DNA from 4 places in the Paenibacillus sp. BIC5C1 genome. Region 4 is predicted to be linked to each of the others. Evidence: riboswitches for the same ligand, from Rfam matches in the RefSeq annotation. Region 4 holds a riboswitch; each other region holds the start of a gene.

Region 1 (5,779 bases), 1.5 Mb from region 4:
CCAGCCATACCTGGCGTCCATTGGGTACGTCCTCACGGTTGGTTGAGAACTTGATGTTGCGCTCCACTTTACTCTTTGCATGCATCGCACCAATATCGATCTTAGCTTCTCCGTTATCAATAATAACTGGAGACAGGTTGTTCAGATCTATGGAACCTGCACCGAAGCCTTTGTGTTTGCTCTTTGCACTAACGATATTCAAGGCAATCTGTTTTTTGCCGTTTTGCTCGTTTTGGTCCATGTTTTATAGCCTCCAAGGGTTGATACAAATATTTTAACTAATAATCGCCCCAATGCAAACATATACATGCTGTAGATGCTTGTCAACGGGAGGTATTTAACGATGATTCCACGACGCGCCAAGAGCTGGCTCACCGCAATTATAACCCTGTGTGTAGTTGCCGGGGGGATATGGCTTGGTCTGGGTTCCACACGCTCCATTCATTCTGACTTGCCTGCGCTCGCCCCAGAATCGGGCAAGCCTACGGCACCCGTCAAAACCCAAACATCTCCGGAAAGTATACAAACACCTACCGCTGAAGTGTTCAGCAACCGCGTAGTGGAATATCACATGGATGTGAAGCTGGTAGACGGAAATGTACTTCAGGGGACTCAGACGATAACCTGGACACATCCAGGTAAGAAAACTGTCAGCGAGCTTTATTTTCACATGTATCCCAATGCCTTCTCTTCTGCTGACACCACTTTTATGAAAGAATCCGGGGGGAAACTTCGTGGTGATGTCATGCCCACGAACGGTTATGGTTCCATGCATATTACAGAAATGAAAACAGAGGACGGGCTTTCTCTCTTGCATCGGATGCAATATGTGCAACCGGATGACGGAAACATGAAAGATACTACCCTCATTAAGGTACGGCTGCCCAAACCCGTTAAAGGCGGTGAAAGCATAACGCTTCACACCCGATTTGAGGTCAAGCTACCGAAAATTTTTGCCCGCATGGGAACGGCAGATAATTTTGTAATGGCAGGCCAATGGTTCCCTAAACTTAGTGTATATGAGCCAGTAGGCACACGAGGTCAGACGACCGAAGGCTGGAATCTGCATCAGTATCATGGAAATTCAGAGTTTTATGCTGATTTCGGTATCTATAGTGTGCGTATTCGGGTACCGGAAACATACAAAGTAGCTGCTACTGGTTTCCCGACCCAGCAAGCTGTTGTGAAGAACGGAGAAAAAATATATCAGTTCTATGCCGATGATGTGCATGACTTTGCCTGGTCAGCCTCTCCTGATTTTGTTTATGCGGAAGAGCCCTTCTCCGCTCCCAATGTGCCAGGCGTTCGAATCAAGCTGTATCTCGACCCTGCTCATCAGGATCTGAAGGAACGTTATTTCTACGCCGCCAAAGCAGCGCTATCTAATTATAGCAAGTGGTTTGGCCCCTATCCGTATTCCACACTGTCCATCGTTGTCCCGCCCAAATCGGGGAATGGCGCAGGAGGAATGGAATACCCTACTTTGGTCACTGCCTTCGGTGCGGATGATTCTGCACCTGGTTACGATCTGGAACGTACGGTTGTGCACGAGATCGGGCATCAGTATTTTTACGGCATGGTCGCGAGTAATGAATTTGAAGAGGCTTGGCTGGATGAAGGATTCACCTCCTATGCAGAAGACAAAGTGATGGAACAGGAATACGGACTTATCCCGAATCTGCCTGTACAATCAGGTCTCATTACTTCTCCAGCTTCACTGACACAGGACTCCTGGAAGTTTGATTCCCAGAATCAATATGCAGCGAACGTATACACACGAGGCAAGCTTGTATTACTCGGGATAGAACAACAGGTTGGTGCCAAAACGATGGAGCGTATCCTCTCGACCTATGTAAAGAAATACCGCTTCAAGCACCCTACTTCGTCTGATTTTCAAAAGGTCGTGGAGCAAGTAACCCGTACATCCTGGACTGATTATTTTAATCAGTATGTATACGGAGACGGAATGGCTGACTTTGCAGTGGAGAAGATCGCAATCAATCCTATCCTAAAAGACGGTCAAACGTTGTACGAGTCGTCCATTACAGTCCAGAAAAAAGGCAGTGAATATAAAAAGGTGCCTGTTCGAATTATGTTCGAAGACGGGAAAACCATGACGAAAGAATGGGATGGCAGCGAGGAGCGCATTACCTACAAACTGACCTACACTTCCCCTGTTTCCTGGGCTATGACTGACCCGCTATACACAATTGTGCTGGAGAACCATCATATAAACAATTTCCTGAGAGCCGGACTGGATGAGCCAACCAAATCCCGCTGGAGCATGAGCGCAACCAAACTTATAGAAGCCATATTCGGAAGTCTGTCATGGTGAGGTGGATACAGTGAAAGCGAAAATACGTGAAGGCTGGTTTCTCGTCCGTCAACATATGTTTATTGCAGCACTCTTATTTCTCTATCAATTAGTATGGGGATACTTTCTTTATCGAATGGTTCAGTCAGCTGTGGTCCCGCTGCTCCTGCGTTATCCCGACCCTGATACAGGGGAACTCAGTACGATTTTATTCAAAATGGAGAGCCAACTCGGCCTGACTATGAATCCAGAGGTCCATCGCTATTTATGGATTTTAGGGGCTATGCTGCTGCTACGGATGCTAATTAGCCCTCTCATTCAGGCAGGGCTGCTCTATTCGCTCCAGCATTATAATCATTCGGAAGAGCGCATTCCATTCATTCGCGGCATCAAAAATTTGTGGAAACCAATGCTGTTGCTCCACACCATTCGCACCCTATTGCTGCTGCTACCGGCTTATTGGCTCGCACCAAAACTTTATTCCATCCTTATGGAAGGTTTTCATTCCCTCCATCTGCTCCTGCCTGGTATTCCCTATGTTGCTGGTTGGATTGTATACGGGTGGGTTATCCATCATATCCTGCTCTACATGCAGTTTGGTATCTCAGCACCTGATGGGGAAGGCGGAGCACGTGGTACGTTTCAAGCTCTATGGATTGCACTACGCCAGGTCATCACTCTAATCGGCATTGCTGTCCTGCTGGGTGGCCTTCATCTCCTGGTCTTTGGTGCCTTTACTTCAGCTTCATGGTTACTAACGGGCTTAACCGGTCTTATACTACAACAGACGTATCCACTTGCCCGGTGCTTGCTGAGCCTATGGAAAATATGCGCACATTTCCGGTTATGGCAGTCCAACTCGGTCAAAGATTAACGTGCATAGTTAAAAATTGTTACCATCTCTATGTAAAGTTGTTTTCATTAAACGCCTTTAAAAAAGCAAACCTCGACCTTTCCCCGTCAAAGGTCGAGGTTTTTTTTGCTAATTTTGCTGTTAAACGTTGCCAAAGTGGTATACCTCTGTTACAATAATCGCAGTGAGTTTTTAGTAACAACTTTGTAATCTTTACCTTCATATTTGTAACTACTTAAAATTTAATCGTCATTTCTTGATTTCGCAGGTGCATAACTAGCAGCCAAATTCCTAGCACCTGGGAAGCGGGGGAACCAGTTATGGGTGAATTGATCTTGCAACAGAGGGATCATAGGGGACCTTCAACCGAATCCTTAAGCTAACCTCGCAGGCATTGGAAGGGGTATATCTCTTGTTTAAAAAGAAATTAACCGCAGCTGTACTCAGCATCACATTCGCATTATCGCTTGGAGCAGGCAGCGCATTCGCAGATTCAAAAATGGACCAAGTCATTGATTCGGCAATGGGAACTACATACAAAAGCGGAGGAACAACGCTTAACGGCTTTGACTGCTCTGGGTTTACAAGTTATGTATTCGACAAGCTGGGTATTGATTTGGCTCGCCAATCGAGTTCGCAATTCGACATGGGTGATTCAGTATCCCGTATGGAAATGAGACCAGGTGATCTGGTATTCTTCAATACAACGGGCAAAGGGGTTTCACACGTTGGTATCTTTGTAGGGGATGGAAAGTTTGCACACTCTTCTTCTTCCAAAGGAGTTACAATTAGCGCATTAAGCGAAAGCTACTGGGCTAACCGCTATGTTGGCGCTAAACGCATTATGAGCACGGACGCATATGAGACATTGGCCATCGACTAGGGACAAGCTGAGCAACGTCATGCTGTAACAATAACACTACTGTAACGAAGCATAATAGAACCGTCTGGTACATTCTCCGCAGGAATGTGTCCGGCGGTTTTTTTGTGCTTCGTTTCCTTTAACGTATTCGAGACAGCTATCAAATCTAACTTTAACTTTTTTTGAGCTATTTTTTGTTGCTTCGTCCGTGCTCTTATAATGTTTTTACCCATCCCACTATAATATAAACGAAATTACCGGAACTTTTGTTTCACTTTTTTTTCTAAAACGGGGGCTTGCCAAATGAACACCTCTTTTGTAGAGTGGAAACAAGCTTAGATACGGAATGACATATGTATATGGACAAATCAGAATCATTATAGCTTGTTCACAATGAGAGGAGCGTACAGTTGTATGGATGAAGCCCCTGTGACGTTTCACGTTGTGCCCATGCAAGAAGAACATGCGGAGCTCATCTGCGATTGGCAGTATGACCCCCCTTATAATATTTATAGCTGGCTGCCCTGGGAGCAGATGAAAGCACTTGAAGTAGAATTCGGCGATCCCCAGCTGCGGAAGGAACAATATGCGGTAGTGCTGGGAGAGGATCAGCAGATTTGCGGTTTCGCTCAATATTTCCCGCTTGAAGGTGTCACCCGCATTGGTCTGGGTATGCACCCTGAACGCTGTGGTCATGGACAAGGGAAGGCTTTTGTATCGGCCATTGTGCAGGAAGCCATTCGCCGGAACCCTGCAAACGAAATTGATCTGGAAGTTCTGACCTGGAATGACCGGGCCATTCGCGTCTATCTTAAAGCCGGATTTGTTACGCAGGATACATATGAACGACAGACGCCGAGTGGTTTGCAACCTTTTTACTGCATGGTCTATGAGGGTCCTCGCGGGTAAATAAGGCTTAAAATCACCCTAAAAAGTCCCCTGTTATGTGATTAGTTCAAAAAATTACCACAAAATGCTATGATGTCACTACAGGTTCCGTTATAATGATATGGATAGTTTCAAGTTAGATGATCTTTCATTCTGGAGGGGACATAAGGGATGCACAAATGGATCATGAGCGGGGTATTTTTTGCAGCGTGCGCTTTAGCTATTGTACTAATGTTTACGCTTCCAGGGAAAGAGGAAGTTGCTGAAGAAGCGAAACCGACGATGCCGCAAGTTACAATGGATGCAGGACAGGCCGAGGCACTGGTCAAAGCAAACTGTATTACCTGCCACGGTGATCAGCTTCAAGGGGGCATGGGCCCTAGTCTGCAGAAGATTGGCAGCCAGGACGATGTGGAGAAGATTTATACGACCATCGTCAAAGGTAAAAGCGGCGGCATGCCTTCGTTCAAAGACAAGCTGAAGGATGAAGAAATCGCGAATATTGCGATGTGGCTGGCGGAGAAGAAGTAATCCAAGACGCCCCAGGCGTTCAGATTGTGGAGAGTTGCAGGTATAGAGAGTGTGGTGGCTTTAGTCACCTCCTGCTCTTTAAGCATGCTATAAACCACGCTGACGCTTGACGCACACGTAGGCAACCCTTATTCGTCTTTCAGGGTTGCTGGATTTATCAATGGTCATACAGAGAAGAGGCTCTTACTCTCCCGTACTGGGAAGTAAGAGCCTCTTGCTCATTTCAGGGATGGGATGCTTGGATGAAAACGTATACCACGCTAATGCTCCTCTGTTGCAGTGGCTCATCCCACCTACCGCCTCTGATTCAGCTAAAGCATGCATAGACTAC
Region 2 (5,779 bases), 660 kb from region 4:
TGCCAATTCCGCCACGACCGCGTATCTCTTATCTCCGAGAAATTACATCGCGGCGACAAGAGATAATATATCATGTGCAGGTAATTAGTGTCAACAAATAAATAAATCCTCTTCTAACGTGTAAAGCTTTTTATAAATTAGATCTTAGAAGGCCAGTTGCCGTACCAGGCATACCCGCCCCTTCTTTCCTTATCAATATCGCTGAGTTTGTATTTCACAACCCCATCACGTCCTACAAAGATCGGTTTATCCGTTCCAATTTCGTAAAAACGTGCCCAAATTGGCGCTGCACCTGAATCAGCTACGAGTTTGCTATCTCCGTTTTCTCTGACATACTTGTATCCTGTAATTTTAACGTTGTTGAACCAGGATTCTGCTGCTTGAATTGAAGCCTTAATTTTCGAGTTCGACGGTCTTGTTTTCAAAAACTTTACAATCGTACTGCTCTCTCCAGCACTTAGAGAAGGCACTTCATAAATCCTTGCTCCTGCAGGTTTTAGGGAGCTGGAATCATGCTGCTGTCCCCATGCAGTCAGTTTACCATTTGCTACAACCTGAGTATTGAGAATAGCATCCACACCTTTGGCAACTGATTTTTTACTGCGATCCGCAAGAGAGCTGTCGATGAATGAGAAATCACCTTTACGTGCACCTACTTCATCCAGCATGTACATGACATTAATCATGGCATCGTCGTTGAAGGTAATGTGTTTGTGATAGCCTGAGCTCTGGTATACTTGCGGCCATCCTCCATTGGAGTACTGCATATCTAACAAAAAGTTGATTCCTCTGATGGCAGCAGCCGAATATCGCGGATCATTCGTCTTTTTAAATTCTTTGGCTAGTCTTCTAATTTCTGAGTATGTAGCTTTGTTATCAATCGTAGATTTGGCCCACTCACCACTTGTTTCTTTGTAATCCTTCTTCCATCCCCCGTCAGGACGTTGATTCTTCAAAATATCTGAGATACTTGCTGTTGTTCCAGAGGCGTCTGCAGCAGATACCTTAACAGCAGGCTGAAATACCATTCCGATAACAGAGAAAACCATTGTACATGCCATAACCAAAGATGCAAACCTTGCTTGTTCCTTCACCATCGTTTAGAACACTCCCCAATTCATTTTCTGCAAACTGTTTTCCTTGCGCCTACTTCCTCCTTATATTTGTTTTAAAACTCAAACTATTTCTTTAAATCCAATAAATGGAACTCATAATTAGAAGTCTATGCAAAAAGTTGTATTTTGTCAATATTTGCAACAATATGTAACAAATTCATTGGCTTAACCTACTAATTCTAGTCTAATCGTATGTGAGAAAGCCAATAAATTGTCCAATTTCTTTCCCTCTGAAACAGTAGTTACTTTTTTGTCATCTATTAAAACACTTCATTCGAGTTATTTCTACATAAAAAGCGATAATTCCGTTAACATTGAGATGATAAGAAGTGTTCAAGAACGGTTTGACATTTTCGCATTTATGCAATATAGTTTCAAAAGGTTACAAAAACTTAATTATTCATTTGCCGAGTTTCATGTTTGAAAACGGGGGAACCATTTTGGGTGAATTATTCTTATACATAGGAAATATAGGGAACCTTCTACCGAACCCTTAGCTAACTCCGTAGGCATCGAAGGGAGAACAAAAATTTTGAAAAAGCTTATCATCTCCATTTTTGGAGCAGCAGTTCTATTTACATCCGGTGCAGCAAGCACAGAGGCAAGCAGTATTAACACCGTCGTTAACAACATGACAGGCATACCTTACAAATGGGGCGGCACAACATTGGCCGGATTTGATTGCTCTGGATTTATGAGATATATTTTCAACAAATATAGCATTGAATTACCACGCACTTCCCAGCAACAAGCTAAGGCCGGCACTCCGGTATCCAAAGCTAATCTGCGTACGGGTGACCTGGTATTCTTTAATACGATGGGCAATGGCATTTCACATACAGGTGTATATATCGGGGGCGGACAATTCGCTCATGCTTCAAGCAGCAAGGGTGTCAGCATCACTCAATTATCCAATCCTTACTTCAATGATCGTTACGTAACAGCACGCCGGGTAACGGGACAGTTTATGTATAACAAGATGCTGGGCAAAATATAAGTTAAACACGAAAAGGCTTCGGTTATAACCGGAGCCTTTTCTTCGTCTATCTTTGTCTACAGTGATATTGAAATTGATTTTAATGTAAAGCCTTCTGTACTCTCAATGCACCCTGAGACAACGCATGGCCTCCGCCAACTGCTCCAGCCACAGCAACCGTCTCCATAATCTCCTGATCGGTCGCTCCTTTGGCACGTGCTTCTTCCACGTGGTAAAACGTACATACCTCATTGTTTGCAAACAAACCAATGCCCAGCGCAATCAGCTGTTTGGTCTTGGCATCAATCTCACCTGCCTGAAAACATTCTCCAGTGAATTCATGATAAGACTTCACCACAGCTGGAAGCACGTCGCTTAATTCACCAATCTGATCTTTATAGGCATGAACCTTATCATTCATCAATGTCATGGTACCGCACATCCTCTCGGCTGATATGTTACAAGCTCTCACTGTACCTATCTTTTCTCCCGAGAGGTGCAATTATGCCAATACATCCATGGTAAATGAACCTAAAAACGCCTGTCCTATTCTTCGAGCGGGCTCTTGCGTGGTTCGCTGAACAGCTGATACTGATAATTCCGATCAAGCTTAACCACACGACGATTCTGACGGCGAATGAGCACCTGCTCCCCGTCCCAGGCCACTACAATGCCTGTCACATCATTGGACTGAATCTCGTCCCGTACTACCCTTACTTTTTCACCCGATAAACGCAGTGCATCCAATTCTGCATCACTGATCATATTCATGGCGCCTACTTTCCCAAAAAAATTATTTACAAAAAGAGACCTAAATGAAAAGTCATTTAGGTCTCACGTGACTGTATTGGACTGTCATGTCATTCGAAAATATGTCCCGACTGAAAGTTACCGCTGCGCGTGCTCTTTGCTGTCGTTCTTCTCAAACCAAAAATCAAGCACTTTGGCGGACATCACACGTTCTTCAAGGTACTCCACTTGATGCGGTGTAAATTGTTCTTTCCAAGAGAAGGACAACTCTTCGCACAAGCCTACAATCGTCAGCAATTCTGACCAGGCTACGTAGCGTTTGTACCAGAAAAATTGAGGATGTTCAATCATATAGGGATAAAGGTCATCGAATTCCGTATGTTTACAATCCAGGGCACGCTCAAAATGTACTTTCGATTCAGCCAGCTTATCAATAAAAAATTGTTCTGTTGCCGGTTGGTTACCCATGGTGTTGCCTCCTCTCCCTAACATAACCCCATTATAAATGAAATCAGCGGTCATGCAAAGGCATTGTTATAAAAATAGGCACTTTTTCCTTTAAAAAGTCACAATTCGTTATCGTCAAATTGCACGGTGCCATCGTTCAGTGAACGAATGCGCACCAACGCTTCAACCGGGATACCCTGCTCACGAATGGTGCGCGCTCCGGCCTGAAAACATTTTTCGACCACGACACCGAATCCGACCAGTTCTGCACCCGAACGTTCGATAATTTTGATGACACCGCGAGCGGCATCTCCATTCGCAATGATATCATCAATAAACAAAATACGGTCATTCTCATGAATATATTCACGGGACACCATAATATCCGTTACGATCCCTTTGGTAAAAGAAGGCACTCTTTCACAGTAGGCATCGGGGTCAGCCAAAAGTGTTTTTTTGCGACGGGCAAATACCAGCGGAACACCCAGTTCATGTGCGGCAGCAAAAGCGACCGGAATCCCGGAAGACTCCACTGTAATGACCCGAGTTACACCACTTTCACGAAAACGGGCGGCAAATTCACGTCCCATTTCCATCGTCAATGCAGGATCAATCTGATGATTCAGCAGACCATCCAGCTTCAGCACCTGATCCGACATGACTACGCCTTCTTGTAAAATTCGTTGTTTCAATACTTCCATAATTTGACCTCCCAAGCCTATCCTATGACGTAAAAGTATCATAGATCCGGCTATCAGTTCAAGCGAAATTGCCTTAACTCTTGTCCAGAGCATGTAAATGACCCCAGGTCACACTTCAATTGTCATGACTTTGATGGGTCAAGCATACCTTGTACCATGGCACCCGCATGTCCAAACTATTCAGGGGCCTGAGAGGGGAAACGCATGAAACAGGCATTTCGGGTGCTGCAGATCGCATTTACATACATTGGAACGGTAGTAGGAGCCGGCTTTGCAACAGGACAGGAGATATTGCAGTTTTTTACCCAGTATGGCAAATGGGCCACCATTACCATTGGCTTATCGACCATGCTCTTTGTCTGGTTAGGTACAAAAATGATGCTGATTGCCCATGATACCGGCTCACGCTCATACGAAGATCTCAACAAGCATCTATTCGGTCATAAAGCAGGAAACTGGATTACCTGGGTTACCCTTCTTATTCTCATCGGAGTAAACAGTGTCATGCTGGCTGGAGCAGGCTCGGTCTTTGTAGAGCATCTGGGGCTTCATTACCAGACCGGACTGATTGTTACCCTTATCGGTACTTATCTACTGCTTGGACGGGGCATTCAGGCTATTCTGCAAATGAACAGTATCGTAGTGCCCATGATGCTCCTGCTCTCTCTGCTTATGATCACCAGCACCATACATCATCCCGGCGCAAACCGATTTGTTACATTAACCACAGACAGCAATCCAATCCAGGTCTGGTTATCTCCTCTTTTGTATACTTCATTCAACCTGGCACTTGCCCAAGCTGTACTCGTTCCGGTGGGGAACCAGATTCGAAGCCGAAAGGTACTGAAATGGGGCGGCGTTCTGGGCGGGATTGGTGTAGGATTCATGCTTATGGCAGCTCACTTCGCCATGTCAGCCCAGATGCCTGGCATCACACAATTTGAAATTCCGATGGGCAGCATTGCCTTTCAACTTGGATGGGTAGTCCAGTCTATCTATGTATCCCTGATTTTTATGGAAATCTTCAGTACATTTGTAGCCGATATTTATGGAATGACCCTCCAACTCAGACAGCACGTCCACGTACATCCCAAACTAATCATACTGGCCATCATGCTGTTATGTTATTCGCTCAGCCAGTTTGGATTTAGTTCCCTGCTCTCTATCCTTTACCCCATTTTCGGCAGTTTGGCACTAATCTGGGGGGCAAAATTGGTAATGGATCGATGGGGAAGCTTTCGAGGTCGTAACAAACACCTATAACAACGTATTTTTAATGCGAAACATCATTTCCCTAAACATAAAAAAGCCGCTGTTCATACAGCGGCTTCTTTCTTTTCCTTCCAGAAGTTAGAACTGGCTCGGGAATTGCAAATACATTTTTTTCAGTTCATTGACCGATCTTCCCAAAGAGTAATGGGTTTTGGCCTTCTCACATGCTGAACGAGCGAGCTCATAACGGTACGCCGGGTCAACCATCACCTTCTCCAGTGCTTCTGCCAGTGCAGAAGGGTCTTCTGAAGGCACCAGCAAGCCGTTACTGCCGTTCTCGATCTGCTCTGGTATGCCGCCAACATCTGTACCTACAAGAGCAAGACAGCTAAGCGCTGCTTCCGCGAAAACAGACCCGAACGCCTCCGCCCGTGAAGGAAGTACAAAAATATCAAAAAATGGCATGAATTCCTCGGGGTGCAGCGTGTAACCATAAAAAATAGTCTCATTATAAATGCCCAGCCGCTGAGCTAATTCTTCCAAATCTGGACGGATGGGTCCGTCCCCGATAATATGAA
Region 3 (5,779 bases), 2.7 Mb from region 4:
TTTCCGGGCTGGTATTCAGGGTGTGGATCGAGGCCAGTTGGAAGCAGCTCGTTCCCTGGGAATGGGCAGAGGTGCGGCAATGCGCTTCATTGTGCTTCCACAAGCGTTCAAAGCGGTGTTGCCGGCGATCGGTAATGAGTTCGTGACCATTATCAAGGAATCCTCCATCATCTCAGTTATTGGTATGGTGGACATTATGTACCAAGCAAGTGTAGTCAAAAACATTACGTACCAAGGAATGAATCCATTCCTGATTGCAGCGGCCATTTACTTTGTGCTGACGTTCATTTTGTCCAAGCTGCTGGGTCGACTGGAAAGGAAGTTGAGTGCAAGTGATAGACGTTAGACAATTACACAAATCATATGGAAATAACGATGTGCTCAAGGGCATTAACGTAACAATTGGCAAAGGCGAGGTTGTCGTGGTCATCGGTCCGTCGGGATCGGGGAAAAGTACCTTCTTGCGCTGCCTGAATCTGCTGGAACAGCCAACTTCCGGCGAAATTAATTTCGAAGGTGTGTCGATTACTGACCCCAAACATAACATTAATGCAACTCGTGAAAAAATGGGGATGGTATTCCAGCATTTCAATCTGTTCCCGCACAAAACGGTGCAGCAGAACATTACGATTGCTCCCATTAAAGTGAAAAAACAATCTGCACACGAAGCGGAACAAATTTGCGCAGATTTGCTCAAGACGGTTGGCCTCTTTGACAAAAAAGACGCCTATCCAAATCAGCTGTCCGGTGGACAAAAACAACGGATCGCCATTGCAAGAGCGCTTGCGATGCAGCCGCATGTCATGCTGTTTGACGAGCCTACTTCAGCACTGGACCCTGAAATGGTCGGTGAAGTACTGGATGTCATGAAGCGGCTTGCAGAGGGCGGAATGACTATGGTAATAGTAACGCATGAGATGGGCTTCGCACGTGAAGTAGGTGATCGTATCCTGTTCATGGATGGCGGGGTAATTGTAGAAGAAGGAACGCCTGCTGAAGTGTTTGGCGAGCCCAAGCATGCACGTACACGTGACTTCCTTGCTAAAGTGCTCTAATCCATCCAAGTTATTAAGGATGAAGATTAGGATAAAAATGCAAAATCTATACTGCGTATGAGAATTTCATCACCTCATAGATCCCTGCCGACGACCCGTCGGCAGGGATTGTTTGTTATGCGAGGATACTTACAGATATACATAAAAAGTAACGTTTCTGTCATCAACGATATAAGCTCAAATAGACATTTTTTTGAAAAAACCGCTTGAATTCAGCAAAAGTATTGAAGTGAATTAGCGAGATGGTAACATTTACTACGACTCTTGGTTACAAAATTGTGATATATTTGTTCCTGCCGAAACTTCCGGAGTTGGGAGTGTGGGGGATGTAACGATGCAGAGTGTGCTTGGGGAAGATTCATTTGCACACGGCTTGGGGTGAATTAGGGCTACATAAAATTATTAATGTAATTGAACCTATAGGGTGGTTTCCTCCATCCGAATCCGACAACTAACTTCGCAGGCATAATGAGGGAGGAAGACCATGATTAACAAGAAACGTATAGCCAAAACAGCAACAGCTTTGCTGACAGCAGCAATGCTCATTCAGGCCGTTCCGGCTCATGCTGATTCAGTTCATGTGGCCAAAGAGGGGGATACCTTCTACACCTTATCCAAACAATATGGAGTTGGACTTAACGCTCTTATTAAAGCTAATAATGACATTTCAGCTTACAACATTTATGGTGGTTTGAAAATCACGATCCCTGGTAAAACAACGAACACAGCTTCTGCTGCAGCAGCTAAAACGGTAACTGCCGCAAGCCTTGACGTTAATGCAGATAGTAAAGTTGTACAAGCCTGGGGAAAAACGTTTGATTACAGCAAAACTGTTGACGTCAAAGCAACGGCATACTCTTCTGATGCTTCTGAAAATGGAGGATGGGGTGCTGTAGATTACTTCGGCAATCCGCTTGAACTGGGCACGATCGCAGTAGACCCGAGTATCATTCCATTGGGTACAAAGGTACTGGTGACAGGTCATACACATCCAGGACTGCCCAAACAGGCATTCGTCGCTACGGCTCGTGATGTGGGTGGTGCCATTAAAGGGCACAAGATTGATATCTTTATTCCTGGCAGCAAGCAATCCGTAAATACCTTTGGTATTCAGGATGTTGAACTTTACATTTTGAAATAAAATCAAAGATTAGCTGCACATCATCATATGTGACTCCAACTACATCTAAATTAAACAATAAAGGGTGTTCTTCAATCACGATATCGTGATTGAAGAACACCCTTTTGTAAAATCCGACTTCTGAATTCCTTGACCTATTTACCCTTTGGCAGTTCCAACATTTCGTCCAAAGTCACCAGCTCATACCCGCGGTTTCGCAATTCCTCGATAACTTCAGGCAACGCCTCGATGGACCCATTTAGCTTCGATCCTACACCTCCACCTGCATGCTGAAGCACAATGGAACCCGGTTTGACGGCGGACAGGATGTTTTGTTTGACTTCCTCTTTGGTGAGGCCCTTCCAGTCCAGAGAATCGACGTTCCAGTTCACAATGCTGTAATGTTGTTTAGCAGCCCATTGCAGCTGTTGCTCGTTAATGTCACCATAAGGTGGACGAATCATTTTGGGAGTGTAACCCACCAGATTCCGAATAATGTCCCCGGTATGTAAGATTTGTTTGCGAAATGCATTCATGGATAACTTACTGAACTCCGGGTGATTGTAGCTGTGATTGCCAACAATATGCCCTTCCTTCACCATGCGTTTCACTAAATCCGGATGTTTCTCAGCGCGATGTCCCACGATGAAAAACGTAGCCCGCACCTTGTATTTTTTTAAAATATCCAGCACCTGCGGGGTGAAACGGGGATCAGGTACGTCATCAAAAGTCAGAGCAACCTTTTTTGTTGAGGGGCCATTGGTTTTGAACGTATCTGCATATTTCTGTCTGAGTTGTCCCAGCGTCAACTGTTCTTCTTCAGGAGAATCAGATTTCGAAGCAGGTTCGGTTTGCGGGCTTGAAGAAGCCCATAACTGAGCAGGAGCATAACTTCCTCCCAGAAGAATGACCATGATGGATAACATGATGAGGCGTATACGCATGTTCGTGCCTCCTTTTCCCAAATTGCGTTCTCTATGGTATGCCCGGGGCCATCCGTATTTATGCATGATGTGAGATGTTTCACTGCTGATTCATTAAATTGGAGCCATAATTCCACCATTACATATTACATATTTAAAAGGACAGGTGGAGCAGGATGAGTACATACGATTTAAACTCCGTTCGTTTACAGGTGATTGAGGCAGGGGAAGACAAAGTGTTTATGGTAACTGGAGGTAGATCACATATTGGAGCAGTAGCCACATTTTATCCAGACCGTGAACGAGTGAGTGGGGCTACAGTCCATATTCCAGGGCATAAAGAACAAGAACTGTGTGAGAGATTAGCACGTAAGGCTGCCCTTCATTTAAAGGTAACCGTTACCGTAGTGATGGGGATTCACTTTGATGCAATTACGCGGATGCAGATTGATGAGATTGTGCAGACTGCAGAGAAACTGCTTGATGAAGAGCTGTGCCAAACGGGTCGATTGATTCAATAGTTCCATATAGGCTAGGCAGGCTAAAATCGTTTTTTATGATTTTTTTTGTTAAAATTGAAACGAGTAGAACATTGCCACGTATGTATGATTATATACAAGGATGAACTATCGACTAGGAGGAATACCATAATGTCCATTTTCAAAAGATTGCGCGATTTAACGATGTCTAACATTAACTCTATTATTGACAAGGCAGAAGATCCGATCAAAATGACGGATCAATATATTCGGGATATGCAGGAAGATCTGGAAGATGCAGAAAAAGCTGTTGCTGCACAGATCGCCATCGAGAAAAAATTCAAGCAGCTGTTTGAAGAACAGGAAGCTCTCGTGAAGAAACGTGAGGAGCAAGCACATACAGCAGCGCGTGCACAGAATATGGATTTGGCACGTCGGGCATTGGAAGAGAAGAAGGTCGCTGAAGAGAAGATGGCCGAATACAAAACAAGCTATGACCAAAACAAGGCTTCTGCCGATAACCTTCGTGGCAAGCTGGACGAAATGCGAAAACAATTAACGCAAATGAAAAACAAACGTGAAACATTGGTTGCACGCTACAACGCGGCAAAAGCTCAAACCGAAATCAACAAGGCGCTGAACGGATTTGGCTCCGACACTGCAAGTGCCGGTATGAAGCGTATGGAAGAGAAAATGATGCAGATGGAAGCTCAGGCCGAAGCCAGCAATGAGATGTCGTCCAAAGGAAAATCGCTGGATGATGAGTTCGAGAAGTTGGGCAAAGATCAGGCTGTTGAGGATGAACTGGCAGCGTTGATGAAGCAATACGAAAATAAGAACTAAAACCTTGTAAGCAAGCAGGGGCACCAGCGGAGGAGAGACCAGCGTTTCTCCTTCGCTTTTAATTGCGGTTCATGTTGAGATGTGGGGGCTATGTAAATGGATTTGAACATTTTGGCAATGCTGGTCTGGACGTTATCGGGTTCGGTTTTGCTGTTTGTCTTGATGTATGTGGATTCTTTGTTTACAAAATATAAGGATTTTGCCGAAGTGAAGGCGGGCAATATGGCCGTTACGACACGTATGGTTATGAAGCTGTTTGCTCAGGGATATGTACTCGCCACCTCCATTTCGACAGCGGGTCATCTTGGAGAAGCGCTGCTCGTATCCGTTGTTTCATTTATCATTTTGCTGATCCTGGAGAGCGTGGTTCACTTTATGATTCGGAGATGGGCCAACCTGGATCTGGATACGGGAATACAGCAGGGCAAGACAGGTTATGGTTTGTTCTCAGGTGCACTACATATCGTGGGCGCATTAATTATTGCAGCTTGTTTATAAGATAAAGAACAGGAGTAATGGGTATGAGTGTGTGGAAACGGATTAAAGGGATAATAGCCAAACCTGAACCGCCTAAGGTAGAGAAAACAATGCTTCAGCTGGCGCCTGGTGATATCTGTGAGGTTTCGCTGGTCACCTATGAAGTTGTTGGGCGGGTACATCATCGAGCGCGAAATGCAGCTGTCCTCACGTTGCAGGATGGTACGGCAATCCGACATTTGCATATTGAAGAACGGGAAATGACCCGGTATGCCCTCTATACACCAATTGATGGCCGTCTCGATGCACCAGATGAGGTGCCTACGTTGCTGGATTTGGATGGACGTGCGTATCATCTGGAGGAAGAATACGGAGGAATGGTAACCACTGCAGGCAGGACACCCTATGGTCAGGCTGGGGAACAATTAGTATGGCAATATCAGTCTGATGATAACATGCTATTGCGTGTGGAGTGGCAAGACAGAAGATTTACGCTGTATGAGGGTGAGTCCATTCTTCCTGCGGATATCAAAGTGATTCGTTCGAGCTAGGAGAGGTTCCAATGAAAAAGCGCTTGGCACATGGATTAAAATTAATGCTGGTCCTCAGCCTTGTGATGTCCCTGCTGTCCGCGTGCGGAGCACCTTCCGTTCAGGACACATATCCGCTTGAATCGGTCAGCGGCAGTGGTAATACGACATCCTATGTGTACCGAGCTGCCGATCGCACCGTTCCAGAGGTTGCTCAGGAATTATCTGAACAGCGGAAGCCGGATCAGATCTCGGCGGAAAATACAGAGCGGATGTTCCTGGTGTATCAGGACCAGTATTATCATTTGCAGCAAGACCCGAATAACGCGGAAGACACCTTGGTTGAGGTGGA
Region 4 (5,779 bases):
TTGGTGGAAAAAGTTCCTTGCTTTTGTTGGACCGGGTTACCTCGTTGCCGTTGGATATATGGATCCTGGGAACTGGGCAACGGATATTGCCGGTGGTTCACAATTCGGTTACACGTTATTGTCCGTTATTCTGATTTCAAATCTAATGGCTGTAGTATTACAGTCTCTCGCTGGCAAGCTCGGGATTGTCACAGGACGGGATTTGGCCCAAGCCTGCCGCGAACGGTTCAGTATGCCTGTGGTTATGGTGTTATGGATCTTGTGTGAGCTTGCGATTGCAGCCACCGACCTTGCCGAGGTTATTGGTTCGGCCATCGCGCTCAAGCTGCTGTTCAACATTCCCATGTTATACGGCGTCATAATTACTGCTGTCGATGTACTCGTCATTCTTTTGCTGCAAAATAAAGGCTTCCGAGCATTGGAATCGCTCGTTATTGTGCTGATGGCTACCATCGCCCTCTGCTTCGGGATTGACCTGTTTCTCGCTAAACCGGATATGGGCGGCGTCATGCATGGTTTTGTACCCAGTGCCGAGATTTTGCAAAATCCAGCCATGCTCTACATCGCTATCGGGATTATCGGTGCTACCGTGATGCCCCATAATCTGTATCTGCACTCTTCCATCGTGCAGACACGTCAGATTGAACAGACACCTCAGGGCAAAAAAGAAGCGATCCGGTATTCCACCATGGATTCAACCATTGCTTTAACGCTGGCCCTTTTCATCAATGCTGCTATTCTGATTGTGTCTGCTGCCGTGTTCCATAGTGCAGGTATGACTCAGGTCGCGGAAATTACGGATGCTTACCACCTGTTGACACCTCTGCTGGGTACTACCATCGCCAGCATCCTCTTCGGTGTAGCCCTGCTGGCTTCCGGCCAGAACTCTACACTCACCGGCACGTTGTCCGGACAGATTGTAATGGAAGGCTTCCTGAACATTCGTATCCCAGCATGGCTTCGTCGACTGGTTACACGTCTGATTGCAATCATTCCGGCAGTTATCGTAACAGCCATTGCCGGAGAGCACGGAACAGAGGAACTGCTGATTCTGAGCCAGGTTGTGCTGTCTTTACAGCTACCCTTTGCCGTCATTCCACTGGTGATGTTTACGAGTGACAAAAAAAGCATGGGGGCTTTTGCCAACAAGCTGTGGCTCAAAATCATCTCCTGGATCATTGCTGGAGTTATCGTTGTCCTGAATGTGTATCTGATTATCCAGACCATTCTGTTATTCTAGTTTAAACGGAACTACACGGAATTTTGTCTAACTCAAAAAGGCTGATCAACTCAAGTAACGTCTACCTTGAGATGATCAGCCTTTTATATGTTTGAGCAGCCACCTGATCCATACCTATTAGATCTTACATACTGCTCTTATTTAGTTATCTGAACTTTGAGTTACCATTAACAATGGAAGGAGTTCCTCCAGCGATTCAACAGTCCAGTCTGGACGCTCTGCATCTGCAAGCTCCGGCTGGAACCTGCCATAACCCTGCAAAATCCGGATCGTGTGCATACCCAGCTTCTTAGCCGGAATAATATCATTATCAATCCTGTCGCCGATCATGACCGCTTCCTCGGGTTTACATCCAGCCTGTTTCAATGCTACAGCATACAATTCAGGATCAGGCTTGGACACTCCTTCTTCAGCCGAACAGGCCAGCACATCCACATACTTGCGCAAGCCGTAGCTATCCAGCCGATTTTCCGTCCCTGGGCTCTGATTGGCAATGATACCAATCTTATAGTGCTGCGACAACGTCTGGAGAACAGCGTCGGCTGACGCGAAGGGGCGCTCAAGCTCTTTGCGGAACTTCAGCTTCTCCTGTATCTGTTCCCGGTGCCCCTCGTCGCTGATAAGGGTACGAATAGCCAATTTCATCGGCCATTGCTCGTAATTTCGGTAGGAGGCGGCAAATATATCTCGCACCGTCTGCATCTCCACCTGATAACCAAGCGCACAAGCTTCACGAACGAATTGACCGATAATATCATCTACCGGCTCCCATTCGTCCACGAGCGTATCCCCCACATCAAAGAATAACCATTGTATTCCACGTACATCCGGCACGCCTATTCCTCCTCGTTAGCCACAGGAAATTTCCCTATTTCCCAAACCATAAAAAAGAAGACCCACCATCATGCATGAGTCTCCTCAAGATTCCATTTATTTATGATTTCAATTATAACAGGCAGCTGACACTGGATCAATCACAGGAATAGTACTAACCACTAGCCATTAAGCAGAAACCCAACTTCCCCATTCAAGGAATATACAATACGGTCTGCGCCCATTCCCCGATAGATCCCTTTGGGATGGCTTTGTTCCGTAATGACACACAAGGACTTGGACGTCCAGGAGCGGCAAATCTGCAAATATCGACAGGTCAGGTTTAGGCTATTTTCAAAAATAAAAACATTGCCGACACTGCCTTGCGGCAAAAACCATTTCTGAGCTGCAGCCGTGTTCATGCGAATAACATGCTCCACACCGATTCTCCGGAGCCTGCGCTCTTCCCCTGCACTGTTGGTCAGAACGGCAAACGGCATTTTTTTGTACATCAGCAATTTGATAAATTTACGTCCTGCTTCATTTGGAGCAGTCACTAAGATCATCTCTTTATCCATCATTCGTTCCTCCCTTGGCGTGAAAAGACAACAAAAAAGAAGCGTGGGGGACCAAGGCCTCCCGGACGCTTCTTCAATAATCCATAGCAAAAAGACACTATGAACCAGCGTACGGCTTGTTGCCTCTCCCTTTAACGCTTACGAGGTTAGCTGACGGATTCGGGCGCGAGAGTCGCCCTATTTCCGGCTGTCACCGGAAAATTCACCCCATGGATGCCTACTGTCCTGGACAGTTCATCCTGTTGGTTCCCCCGTTTCCCACCCATGAATGAATGGAAACTCAGCGATTAAAACATCGTTCTTTTATAATCATTAATCAGAGCGATATTATCGTTTGTTTCGTTTTTCATGTAAAATTTAATTTAAATTGGAATTACGATATGAATCATACACCCGTGCCATATTGGTGTAAAGTCTGCGCAGATCACCGAATCGACGGATTTTTGCCATTTCCCATCAATAATAGCGCTTACAACGACTCTATTCTCTACCCATCTCATCAAAGCTCTCTAATTCTCTCTTTAGCGAAAATTAGGCATTAAATCAGTCACAGATCATACACGACAGGTTCAAATTGAGTTAAAAAAGCAATATTAATTTTGCAATATTTAATTGCAATCAATATAATAGAAGAAAGAAGAATATGAAATGGAGGCGATTTTCATGTCAGTCTACGACTACAAAGTAAACACCCTTCGCGGTCAGGAAGTTGAAATGTCCAACTATCGTGACAAAGTACTGCTTATCGTGAATACAGCAAGCCAATGCGGCCTCACACCTCAATTTAAAGGTCTGCAAGAGCTTCAGGACAAGTTCAAAGACTCCCCATTTGAAGTTCTTGGTTTTCCAAGCAACCAGTTTGCACAGGAAAAAGGCTCCTCTGATGATATTGCCGAGTTCTGTCAGATGAACTATGGTGTCAGCTTCCCGATGTTCGAGAAAATCGATGTGAATGGTTCAAGCGCTCACCCTCTATTCCAACACCTTACCAAAGAAGCACCGGGCGTACTCGGCTCCAAAGCCATCAAATGGAACTTTACCAAATTTCTTGTGGACCAGAACGGACGTGTTCTGAAACGGTATGCTCCCAAAACAACACCTGATAAAATTGAAGCGGACATCAAAGAATTGCTTAAATAACAAGTGAAGGCCATCCGACCCCGGCAGACAGAATGAGCATGCATTCAGGGGAAACGGGTGACCTTTTTTTTGTCTGGACTCATCTTGATTGTAAAAAAACACAAAAAAAGAAGCTCCCCATACGGGAAGCTTCTTCCTAATCATTCTTATGATGCGGTCGAGAGGACTCGAACCTCCACGGGTATACACCCACTACCCCCTCAAGATAGCGTGTCTGCCATTCCACCACGACCGCATGTCGTAAATAATCGGCAACAGAATTGATTATACCCGGTTCATGTTTAAAAGTAAAGTATTTTTATTAAAATCATTTTAACTGCATTTTTCCTTCCATAAATCGTATAATCTCGTCATTTTCTCCTACGAAGTGCATATGATTAAATTTGATCTCCTTTGTATATCCAATTAGGCTGATCACTCTACTTAATTTGTATTGCCATCCTTTACATCTCCTCAGCATAACATAACTAATTAAGTTATATAAAATAACATTAAATAGATTTAATATTTAAAAAACAAGAATATGTTGACAAAAAGCGGATATTTATGTGAATATATATATCATATAATTCGGATTTACAAACATAAAGCGAACTAAAAAGGAGTATAAATGTTATTTAACATAACATTTAACGAACGTAGGAGGCGAAAGATTGTGAACCGTGGGAATAAGCTGCTCGATTACGTCAAACTGCTTGATTCCTCTATCCAGGTTGGAGGCTTCACTCATTCCTTCGGAATGGATGCCCATATCGCTGAAGGTACCATTCGTAACGCCGAAGATCTCGAATCATTCATGCGCTGCCAATTGCACCCCAGCATCGCGCGTCTGGAAGGCATGGCGATTAAAGGCATATACACCGCCGCAGATCATAATGACGCATGGCGTACAGCACTCATCGACAAGCTCGTCCACGTCCAGCGGACACCAGTTAATCTTAGAGAACACGCCTCCACAATGGGCAAACGACTGATTAAACTGGCTCGTGCACTCCACCCCTGGATTGATTTTAGCCACCTCGAACAAACCCTGGCTAAGTATGAATCCGTCGGCTGCCTCTCCACCGTTCACGCCTGGATTAACCACCACCTCGAAATCCCTGTCGAGGAGGCGGTCCTTGGTTATCTGCATTCAGCCATGAGTGCCTGCATAACCGAAGCCTCCAAAGTGATTCCTCTTCATATCGATACAATCCAGGACCTGCTGGTTCGCCTGGCCGCAGATCTGGAGCATGAATGGCATACCGTCAGCGCCACCGCTGCCGATGGACTGGTACAACCAACCTCAATGTCCATGAAAACGTCGTTCCCAAGCTTTCACATGCTTGGAGCAGGGCTTCACGCCTATAGAGCCTAATCTAGCCCTTTTCCATCCCTAACCCGCCTCCTCACACTGTAAAAATATAAAAAACACGCCGCAACCCCATTGTTGGCGTGTTTTTTATGTCAATTATTTTGTCTATTTAACGCATTTACGCCATTTAACATATTAAAATACACTTATTTCCGTCTTTTTTAATTGTTAGATGACGCAAATACGTATATAATGAAACATACAGCTCGCATATCTATATATTTTACACCGAGAATAACCAGCTGAACACTACATTCCAACGAGGGGTGAACCCTTTTGAACAAAAAGAAACCTGTGACTCCTTTCGGATGGGCCATTAAACGACGTCTAACCGAACTCCAGGTCGACCAAAAGACATTTTGTGAACAGTATGACATTCCGCCATACCGCCTGTCCAATCTCATTCACGGCACACGCAAAGCAACCCGGTTCAGGAACCAGGTCGCTGACATTTTGGAAATACCTGATGATTTAAGATAAGATTTCTGCCAAGGAGGAGCTCATTTCATGAGATACTTAATATCCGATCTGGAGAGATTATCGTTCCAGTCCATACAGCACCAGCTTATCATCGTTGACCACAACTGGATCATCCGAAGCTGCAACACCGCTTGGCAACACGGACTCGGGCAGCTGCTTCCCAAACCAAGCATA

Evidence for each region. A riboswitch is a leader RNA that binds a small molecule or an ion and turns the genes downstream of it on or off. The one in region 4 is predicted to bind cyclic di-AMP.
Region 1: another riboswitch for cyclic di-AMP. It lies ahead of RS891_RS00530 (C40 family peptidase); the one in region 4 lies ahead of RS891_RS07065 (HAD family hydrolase).
Region 2: another riboswitch for cyclic di-AMP. It lies ahead of RS891_RS10310 (C40 family peptidase); the one in region 4 lies ahead of RS891_RS07065 (HAD family hydrolase).
Region 3: another riboswitch for cyclic di-AMP. It lies ahead of RS891_RS18830 (3D domain-containing protein); the one in region 4 lies ahead of RS891_RS07065 (HAD family hydrolase).

What each region holds. Positions count from the first base shown of each region.
Region 1 covers NZ_CP135922.1:112,139-117,917, reverse strand. The annotation lists gene RS891_RS00545 (YwhD family protein) at 1-241, opposite strand, end outside; gene RS891_RS00540 (M1 family metallopeptidase) at 344-2,335, shown strand; gene RS891_RS00535 (hypothetical protein) at 2,346-3,188, shown strand; cyclic di-AMP (ydaO/yuaA leader) riboswitch at 3,439-3,576, shown strand; gene RS891_RS00530 (C40 family peptidase) at 3,580-4,050, shown strand; gene RS891_RS00525 (GNAT family N-acetyltransferase) at 4,444-4,938, shown strand; gene RS891_RS00520 (c-type cytochrome) at 5,089-5,448, shown strand; gene rbsK (ribokinase) at 5,776-5,779, opposite strand, start outside.
Region 2 covers NZ_CP135922.1:2,229,270-2,235,048, reverse strand. The annotation lists tRNA gene RS891_RS10320 (tRNA-Leu) at 1-21, opposite strand, end outside; gene pelA (pectate lyase) at 138-1,097, opposite strand; cyclic di-AMP (ydaO/yuaA leader) riboswitch at 1,511-1,642, shown strand; gene RS891_RS10310 (C40 family peptidase) at 1,648-2,112, shown strand; gene RS891_RS10305 (carboxymuconolactone decarboxylase family protein) at 2,192-2,521, opposite strand; gene RS891_RS10300 (hypothetical protein) at 2,638-2,856, opposite strand; gene RS891_RS10295 (hypothetical protein) at 2,980-3,309, opposite strand; gene RS891_RS10290 (xanthine phosphoribosyltransferase) at 3,408-3,989, opposite strand; gene RS891_RS10285 (YkvI family membrane protein) at 4,194-5,252, shown strand; gene RS891_RS10280 (glycosyltransferase family 4 protein) at 5,340-5,779, opposite strand, start outside.
Region 3 covers NZ_CP135922.1:4,243,761-4,249,539, reverse strand. The annotation lists gene RS891_RS18840 (ABC transporter substrate-binding protein/permease) at 1-346, shown strand, start outside; gene RS891_RS18835 (amino acid ABC transporter ATP-binding protein) at 333-1,055, shown strand; cyclic di-AMP (ydaO/yuaA leader) riboswitch at 1,340-1,537, shown strand; gene RS891_RS18830 (3D domain-containing protein) at 1,540-2,196, shown strand; gene RS891_RS18825 (polysaccharide deacetylase family protein) at 2,331-3,119, opposite strand; gene RS891_RS18820 (prenylated flavin chaperone LpdD) at 3,275-3,619, shown strand; gene RS891_RS18815 (PspA/IM30 family protein) at 3,749-4,420, shown strand; gene RS891_RS18810 (DUF350 domain-containing protein) at 4,517-4,918, shown strand; gene RS891_RS18805 (DUF4178 domain-containing protein) at 4,942-5,448, shown strand; gene RS891_RS18800 (DUF4247 domain-containing protein) at 5,460-5,779, shown strand, end outside.
Region 4 covers NZ_CP135922.1:1,571,006-1,576,784, reverse strand. The annotation lists gene RS891_RS07075 (Nramp family divalent metal transporter) at 1-1,240, shown strand, start outside; gene RS891_RS07070 (HAD family hydrolase) at 1,382-2,074, opposite strand; gene RS891_RS07065 (HAD family hydrolase) at 2,236-2,634, opposite strand; cyclic di-AMP (ydaO/yuaA leader) riboswitch at 2,752-2,927, opposite strand; gene RS891_RS07060 (glutathione peroxidase) at 3,295-3,771, shown strand; partial or broken gene RS891_RS31650 (hypothetical protein) at 3,747-3,815, opposite strand; tRNA gene RS891_RS07055 (tRNA-Leu) at 3,924-4,006, opposite strand; gene RS891_RS07050 (urease accessory protein UreF) at 4,382-5,128, shown strand; gene RS891_RS07045 (hypothetical protein) at 5,402-5,605, shown strand; gene RS891_RS07040 (hypothetical protein) at 5,663-5,779, opposite strand, start outside.